2 regions of the Vibrio ostreae genome follow, and region 1 is predicted to be linked to the other one. Evidence: riboswitches for the same ligand, from Rfam matches in the RefSeq annotation. Region 1 holds a riboswitch; the other holds the start of a gene.
What was found. A riboswitch is a leader RNA that binds a small molecule or an ion and turns the genes downstream of it on or off. The one in region 1 is predicted to bind lysine.
Positions count from the first base shown of each region.

Region 2: linked by a shared signal. The riboswitch ahead of KNV97_RS09395 (Na+/H+ antiporter NhaC family protein) and the one ahead of lysC (lysine-sensitive aspartokinase 3) in region 1 are both predicted to bind lysine.

Region 1 is NZ_CP076643.1:2,387,524-2,392,105, forward strand. Features, by position in the region: gene KNV97_RS17060 (pyridoxal-phosphate-dependent aminotransferase family protein) at 42-1,163, opposite strand; lysine riboswitch at 1,340-1,517, shown strand; gene lysC (lysine-sensitive aspartokinase 3) at 1,624-2,973, shown strand; gene metH (methionine synthase) at 3,053-4,582, opposite strand, start outside.
Region 2 is NZ_CP076643.1:707,491-712,072, reverse strand. Features, by position in the region: gene KNV97_RS09400 (sigma-54 interaction domain-containing protein) at 1-336, shown strand, start outside; gene KNV97_RS09395 (Na+/H+ antiporter NhaC family protein) at 499-2,085, opposite strand; lysine riboswitch at 2,197-2,380, opposite strand; gene KNV97_RS09390 (H-NS family histone-like protein) at 2,788-3,192, shown strand; gene KNV97_RS09385 (inosine/guanosine kinase) at 3,524-4,582, opposite strand, start outside.

The DNA.
Region 1 (4,582 bases):
TTGCGCCACCTTTACTCTATCTGGATCTCATGTCGCGACAATCAACGCTGCAGCGCTTCTTGTAGTGCTTTCAGACACAAGGCAATATTTTCAGAACGGGCGCCATAACCCATCAAGCCGATTCGCCACGCTTTACCCGCCAGCGCGCCCAGGCCAGCACCGATTTCCAGGTTGTACTCTTGCAGCAGATAACGGCGCACCGCTGCATCATCAACGCCTTCAGGAATATAAACCGCATTCAGTTGCGGCAGGCGGCTTGCTTCATCCACCACAAAGCTCAGCCCAAGCGTCTCTAAACCTGCTTTTAATTTCTGGTGCATCTTACTGTGTCGCGCCCAGGCATTCTCCAGCCCTTCATTTTTCAGGACCAGCAGTGCTTCATGCAGTGCATACAGGCTGTTGACCGGAGCCGTATGGTGGTAGCTGCGCTTACCCTGCCCGCTCCAGTAACCCAGCACCAGGCTTTGATCCAAGAACCAGCTCTGAACCGGTGCCGTGCGGGTCTGAATTTTTTCAATCGCCAGCGCAGAAAACGTCAGCGGCGAGAGACCGGGTACGCACGACAGACATTTCTGACTGCCGGAATAGACCGCATCCAGCTGCCATTCATCCACCAGCAGAGGTACACCACCGAGCGAGGTGACGGCATCAACAATCGTCAGCATACTGTGTCGCTTGGCAAGCTGGCCGAGCGCTTTGGCGTCGCTGCAGGCACCGGTCGAGGTTTCAGCATGCACAAAGGCCAAAATTTTCGCATCCGGATTCTGTTCGATAGCGGCGGCCACTTTATCTACCGAGACTGGCGTCCCCCATTCATCATCCACCAGTACCACTTCACCACCGCAGCGCAGCACGTTTTCACGCATGCGCTCACCAAACACGCCGTTACGGCACACAATCACTTTGTCACCCGGCTCGACCAGATTGACGAAACAGGCTTCCATACCGGCACTGCCCGGCGCCGAGACAGCAATGGTAAATTCGTTCTCGGTCTGAAACGCATATTTAAGCAGTTGTTTGAGTTCGTCCATCATGGTGATAAACAGCGGATCAAGGTGACCGACGGTCGGACGACTCAACGCCTGCAGCACCTGAGGTGAAATATCAGAAGGCCCCGGGCCCATCAGAATGCGGTGTGGTGGAATAAAACTGCGAATAGTCATGTTGGCTCCATGCGTTGGGGGGATGAAATATCAAGACTAATGCAAATTATGCCCTATCACAATTGGCCATAAGTCGAGAGGTCGAACCTGTCACATGCGCAGTGAATAATTATTTTGTCCGCAAGCAGAATTTACAATTGACATTAACGGCATAAACCCGTTCAATGTGTGAGCTATTTAGCAGAAGAGGAGCACTGCCCAGGCAGATATTTTGTGGAGCCTCAACTCCAAAACAAAATATTCAGGGGGAGTAGTGCCGAGACAAATCTTAATTGTGGTTTTGATTTGTCGGTTGACTGGGCTGAATCCCTTCAACTGTCATTGGCCCCGAGCTGATGAAGAGCTTCTGAGGTCATCTTTTCATAGTCTCACCTCTTTTTTGCTCTAAAGAACACTCTCTTCAAACATCGGATGTTGGAATACCAACCATTTTTATTTCTGGAATTCTGGGAGAAATGCCGTGAGAGCATTCAATGTCGCCAAGTTTGGCGGAACAAGCGTTGCAAATTTTGAAGCCATGAGCCGTTGCTCTGCCATTATCGAGAACAATCCACAAACCAAACTTGTGGTGAGCAGTGCATGCTCGGGCGTGACAAACCTGCTGGTTGAACTGGCGAACGGTGTCCAGGACGCAGAGCGTCGCTTGGCTGTAGTCAAAGAACTGGCAGACATTCACAACGCCATTATCGACCAACTGGCGGAGCCGGTTAAGGTTGAGAAAGAAGTACACGCTATTCTCGACAGCGTCGCGAGCGCAGCAGAAGCGGCATCGTTCCAGTCGAGTAAAAAGCTGACCGACCATCTGGTCGCATGCGGTGAACTGATGTCGACTCATATCCTGGCTCAACTGATGCGTGAACGCGGGGTTGACGCGGTGCGTTTTGACATCCGTGAAGTGCTGCGTACCGATGACAACTATGGTAAAGCTGAAGCACAAGTCGAAGAAGTGAAACGTCTGGCGCAAGAGAAACTGATTCCTCTGTGTGAGAATCAGGTTGTCGTCACACAAGGTTTTATCGGTTCCGATGAGCAAGGCAATACCACCACTCTCGGCCGTGGCGGCAGTGACTACTCAGCGGCGCTGATCGCCGAAGCGGTTCAGGCTTCAGGCCTTGAGATCTGGACCGACGTACCGGGCATTTACACCACTGACCCGCGTATCGCACCAAAAGCATCACCGATTCCGGAAATCACTTTCAGCGAAGCGTCAGAAATGGCCAACTTCGGTGCCAAAATTCTTCATCCTTCAACGCTGGTACCGGCGATTCGTCACGGTATTCCTGTGTTCGTCGGTTCATCGAAAGAACCGGAAAAAGGCGGGACCTGGATTCGTCAGCAAGTGGAAGAATCACCACAATTCCGTGCTCTGGCACTGCGTTGCAACCAAACCATGGTGACCCTGCGCAGCGACAAGATGTTCCATGCCTACGGTTTCCTGGCCAAAGTGTTTGAAGTGCTGGCGAAATATAAGATCTCGGTTGATTTGATCACGACTTCAGAAATCAGTGTTTCCCTGACTCTGGATAAAACCGATACGTCAGGCGGCGCACCGGAACTGCATCAGGCCGCACGTGAAGAGCTAGAACAACTTTGTACGGTAGAAGTCGAACACAACCTGTGTCTGGTTGCTCTGATCGGTAACCAGATGGAAACCAAAGGTTACGCTAAGCAAGTGTTCAGCACCCTGGGTGACTTCAACCTGCGCATGATCTGTTACGGCGCGAGCGATCACAACCTGTGCTTCCTGGTTGACGCACCGGTCGCGAAGAACGTCATCCAGACTCTGCACCAGGAGCTGTTTGAAGGTTAATGCTCTGCCAGTGCCAAGTAGTGAGTTTCAGGCATTAAAAAGGTCACCCTCGGGTGACCTTTTTGTTGGCTGGCGTTTATCAGCCGTTAATATTCGGACCGAGCCATTTTTCCGCTTCCAGGTTGTCCCAGCCCTTACGCTCGGCGTAACTCTGGACCTGATCATCCTGAATCTGTGCAATAGCAAAGTAACGCGAGTCCGGATGCGAGAAGTACCAGCCCGACACTGAAGCGCCCGGCCACATCGCATAACTGGTAGTCAGCGACATACCAATGGTCTGCTCGACGTTGAGCATTTCCCATAGCGTGCCTTTCTCGGTGTGCTCCGGACAGGCCGGATAACCCGGTGCCGGACGAATACCCTGGTATTTCTCACGAATCAGCTCGTCGTTAGACAGGTTTTCATCGGCTGCATAACCCCAGATTTCCTTACGCACTTTTTCATGCAGGCATTCAGCAAATGCTTCCGCCAGACGATCCGCCACCGCCTGAATCATGATCGCGTTGTAATCGTCGCCCTGCGCCTTGTACAGATCCGCCAGCTCACGCTCACCGATACCACCGGTCACCGCAAACGCACCAATCCAGTCCTGCTTACCACTCTCTTTCGGCGCAATGTAATCAGCCAGACAGTAGTTAGCGCCTTTCGGCTTCAGGGTTTGCTGACGCAGGTTATACAGCACATGCGCCACCTCGCTGCGCGACTCATCGGTGTAGACTTCAATATCATCACCAATACTGGCGGCCGGGAACAAGGCACACATGCCGCTCGCTTTAAGCAGGTCTTCGCGTTCAACCCGATCGAGCAGATCGTTGGCATCTTTAAACAGACGCTGCGCTTCTTCCCCCACCTCTTCATGCTCGAGAATCGCCGGGTATTTGCCCATCAGAGACCAGGTCATAAAGAACGGAGTCCAGTCGATGTACTGACGCAGCGTAGCAATATCAAAATCGTCAAATACATGCACACCCGGTTTAGCCGGGACCGGCGGCGTGTAGCTGTCCCAGTCGATCGGCGCTTTATTGGCGCGTGCTTCTTGCAGCGTGACCGGACGGCTTTTCGGCGTCTTACGCGCGTGCTGATCACGAGTACGCTCGTAATCCAGATTCAGCTTTTCGATAAAGGCCGGCTTCTGCGTTTCCGACAGCAGCGCCGAACACACACCTACCGCGCGAGAAGCGTTGTTCACGTACACCACCGGCTGATGATAGTTCTGCTCAATCTTCACCGCAGTGTGTGCTTTCGAGGTGGTCGCACCGCCGATCAGCAACGGCAGATCAAAGCCCTGGCGCTCCATCTCTTTGGCGACGTGCACCATCTCATCCAGTGACGGAGTGATCAGACCGGACAGGCCGATAATATCCACCTGCTCTTCTTTGGCGACTTTGAGAATGGTCTCACACGGTACCATCACGCCCAGGTCGATAATTTCGTAGTTATTACACTGCAGCACCACGCCAACGATATTCTTACCGATGTCATGCACATCGCCTTTCACCGTCGCGAGCAGAATCTTACCGTTGGAAGAACCGGATTGTTTTTCCGCATTGATGAACGGCTCAAGGTGCGCCACCGCCTGTTTCATTACCCGCGCCGATTTCACCACCTG
Region 2 (4,582 bases), 1.7 Mb from region 1:
TTCCTCAACTTATTGAGCGACGGCAAGAAAAAACACCTCAGTAAAGCCGTGGTCGACTATCTGACCCGCCACTCATGGCCAGGGAATGTGCGTGAGCTCAGAAATGTCATTCAGCGTGCAATTATCATGTGCGGAGACAAAAACATCACCATTGCGGATTTGGGGCTTGAAATTGCAGATCGGCAAATGCTACCGGCATCGGACACGATTGATTCTGATTACCTGCTGCAGGTCATCAGTGACCACAAGCATAATATGAGTGCTGCAGCGCGCTATATGGGAATATCACGTACGACACTTTATCGACTATTAAAGAAATATAATTTGCAGAAATAGGCGTTTTGGCGCCTGCTCTGAGTCATGCCGGGTTATACCGCCTTCAGTGACCATCTCAACACAAATAAAAAACTCCGCGCTTGCGGAGTTTTTTATCAACCGGGCCAGTTTTTATAATCCAGCTCAGGCTTACCAAACAGCCACCTGGTTATCAGACGGTTATCAGGCCGTTTTCAGGCTCGCCATTTTGGCACGGGATAGCGTCACAAAGGCAAAACAGACCGCAATAAATACCGCCGTTGCTGCCGCCAGAGACAGGAATACCGATGCTGTCATACCCAGTACGACATACCCAATCGCCGAAACACCCGCTACAGCCAGTGAGTAAGGCAGCTGAGTCGAAACGTGGTCGATATGGTTACAGCGCGCGCCGGTAGAAGAAAGAATCGTGGTGTCTGAAATTGGAGAACAGTGATCGCCAAATACAGAACCGGCCAAAACCGCACTCAGCATCGGCAGCATTAATGCAATGTCTGTCGCACCGGCCATATCACCGGCAATCGGTAACATGATACCGAAGGTACCCCATGATGTACCCGTTGCGAATGCCATGATGCCCGAAAGCACAAACAGGATGACCGGCAACCACTGCGAATCGATATTCCCCTGCACCAGAGACGACAGGTAAGCACCGGTCTTCATATCACCGATCACCGCACCAATCGTCCAGGCAAAGATAAGAATCAGGATGGCACCAAACATCGACTTTGCGCCAACCCACAGTGTCGCGCCAATTTCGCTGATCGCAATCCCCTGCTTCACGACGGTAAACAGAGCGACTGCTAGGCCAACCAAGCCGCCATATATCAGTGATGTACCGACATTCGTGTTCTCGAAAGCACCCAAGATATTGAACGCAGTACCCTGTTCTGACAATGATTGACCACCGGTCCACAACATCGCGCCAATCGTGGCGATAACCAGCGCCACAATCGGAAAAATAAGGTCAGACACTTTTCCATTTTCACTTTCACGAATATCCAGTTCATCATTCAGATCGCGAGCCTGGGCATCCGCATCGGAACCTTTACCCATAGATGCGGCAATTTCGTGCTTGCGCATCGGGCCGATATCCATCTGGAACCAGACCACGACAAACACCATGATTAAGGCAAAAATCGCGTAGAAGTTCATCGGTACCAGACGCAGATAAGCACCCAGCGGAGAATAGTCACTAATACCGTGAGAGACCAGGATACCACTGATAATGGTCATGATATAAGCGCCCCAGCTTGAAGCTGGCATAACAACACACATAGGGGCTGCGGTCGAATCAAGAATGTACGCCAGCTTTGAGCGCGATACATTAAAACGATCAGTCACAGGACGCGAGATAGAACCAACAGCGAGGCTGTTAAAGTAATCATCAACGAAGATGAATACGCCCAGAAATGCCGCCAGCAACTTAGCACCACGTTTGCTTTTAACCCGGACCTGGGCCCACTCGGCAAACGCACGGGTACCACCTGAGAGAGACAACAGCGCCGTCATCATGCCAAGCAGCAGAAGAAATCCGACGATACTCATATTCCAGGTGTTCAGTCCGCCGTCTTCGACAAAAACGTTTGAGACTTTTTCACCGATGTAACTCAATGCTCCACCCACTGAATAATCAGCCAGTAAAAGCGCACCCAATATAATACCGACACCCAGTGAAACCAGAACACGGCGTGTTACGATCGCCAGCGTCAATGCCACCAAAGGCGGAAGTACAGAAAACGGTGAGGTAGCAAAATCAATTAAATTCATGATCTTCAAAAACCAGTAATAAATGGCTAGAGATCTACTGCAGACAAACTACACGAACTAACGCGTAACTTATGTTGAACTAAGCGAAAGGGAAGCGAACACTTCACCCAACCCTACAGTAGCGCTCCATAGTTTAAGGAAAAAATAGACTATGGCAGTGTTGTCCCTATTCGCTGACAACCCCAGCCAGACGCATTGACAGGCGTGCTGACTTCGGCGATATCACCTTTTGTCATAACTCACTGGCATCACCCTAATCATGACTACTTATCGATATCGCGCCTCTACATCGAAACCAGGACAAACATCTCTGTTAAGCAGTTGTAACAGATTCTCATCCCGAACTTCGCATCAGGTGCGCGCTATTGTACTTATGATAATTATCAATGCAACACATCCTGTTACTCAATTTTGATCACAAAATGTTGAAATCCATTTCATTGCTGAGACCCATTTCATACAATTATGCAATGAATATCACTTCGCTTATTTGCGTTTGTGCGATAAATTGCTCCTTTTAACCAATTCAGCGAATAAAACCATAAATAAGATAAGGGTGAAGCGGGAGTAATAAATTGCCCACGGCGCAGTTATTTTATTTTTACAAATATTTTTCTTAATATTACACTTTCATTGTTGCCAGAATAAATCGCTGGGTTTACTATTGAACTGTTAAAAGAATTTATTTCATAGGAATCGGTAATGTCGGAAATTACAAAAACTCTGTTGAATATTCGCAGCCTTCGTGCGTACGCTCGTGAATTGACTGTTGAACAACTAGAAGAAGCACTGGATAAATTATCTACTGTTGTTGAAGAACGCAAAGAAGCGGAAGAAGAAGAACGTGCAGCACGTGAAGCTCAAGAGGCTAAATTAGCCGCTATCGCTGAGCAAATTGCAAAAGACGGCATTGATGTTGATGCTCTTATTACTGCACTTGCTGGTGAAACTAAAACAAAAACGAAAGGCAAACGTGCTCCTCGCCCAGCTAAGTATAAATACATGGACAACGGTGTAGAAAAGACTTGGACAGGCCAAGGTCGTACTCCATCGGTTATCCAACAAGCTCTGGACGAAGGTAAATCTCTCGAAGACTTCGCACTTTAATAGCTTATCTTTTAATAAGGCTCCCATATGGGGGCCTTTTTTTCTATTGATATAAATATTTATGCGCTACAGAATGAGCATGAAACCGCTTACAGATTTAACACAGGTCGCCGTTAGATTTTGTTACAGATAAGTGGCTTAAACAATAAACGACATGCTTTCCATAATTTAACTCAATAACCAATAAAGGCATCAACTCAAAATCAGCAAGCAGCGCTGTTGTTGATTTTTATCCCGCAGGTAAATAAAAAGCACTACCAAATTGGCAGTGCTTACAGATACGTATCAAGTTTATTGCCGCAATCAAGCCTAGCTCACTGATGAGCCGCGATTAACGTTCCCAGTATGCTTCTTCCAGGCTATCTTCACGCTCAGGCAGACCACGAGACAAGCGCGGCGAGTGCTGAACCAGGACTTCATAGCTTACTCGGTTGGAATATTTACACACCTGAGAGAAAGACGAATAAGTCAAAAACTCGTGCTGATGCTTGCTGGAGTTAGGAACGTTCTCTTTATGATACTTATTTGCAGCCATATCGTGTAACAACGCCGACAGCGCCGCATCCCCTGCTCCATTGGTATTTTTTATTTTCTCCGGCCCCCCCATATAAGGCGCAATATGAGAATAAATACGCAGCGGATTAATACAGCTGACTTTGGTTGCCGGGCGACTGAACTCATAGCGGTTAAATTCTGGAATAGAGCCGGGTAACAGAGGCAATGAAGTTTCACGCTTACTGGATTCTTCCGTATAACCTGCCATAAACAAACCGACAGGACCTGCCGTACATAACACCAGATCAACCCAATCCAACGCTTTATCCGAAGCCGCAAGCGGATCGCTTTCGCCGGTCAGAGCTTGCGCTTCATCTTCGTTCATGGCTAACACAGACACGTGATCATTGAGGAACTGCTGCCAGAATGCTGGGTCATCCTGAATAACAAATTTAGTCCCTAACGTCAGCACCACAGGCACGTCATGTTTTTTGGCGTATTCTATCGCTCGCATGGTTGCATCAGGCATAGGGTCGCCTTCTTTGCAACGCACTAAATACGCTGTGAGCACTAATGCAGAAGCACTTTTAAAAATCTTTTCCGGGATATTATCCGGACTGAGCTGATTCATCTGACCTTCACTAATCGCAAAAGTTCGTTCACCATCTTCAGTAATTAACGCAAAACAGCGGCCAATCGCGCCGTCAACACCTTGGAGGTAATTCAAATCCATACGACTGGATGTATTACATAGATAGCGGTATCCGTAGCTGCCGATCTTTATATCCTGACTCATAACCCCTAATAACGTTGAACGGTCATCAGCTAATACCGAATAATTATGAAGCGTGTTACCTATAGTTCCACCTGCATATTCATTGGTAATCAATTGCTC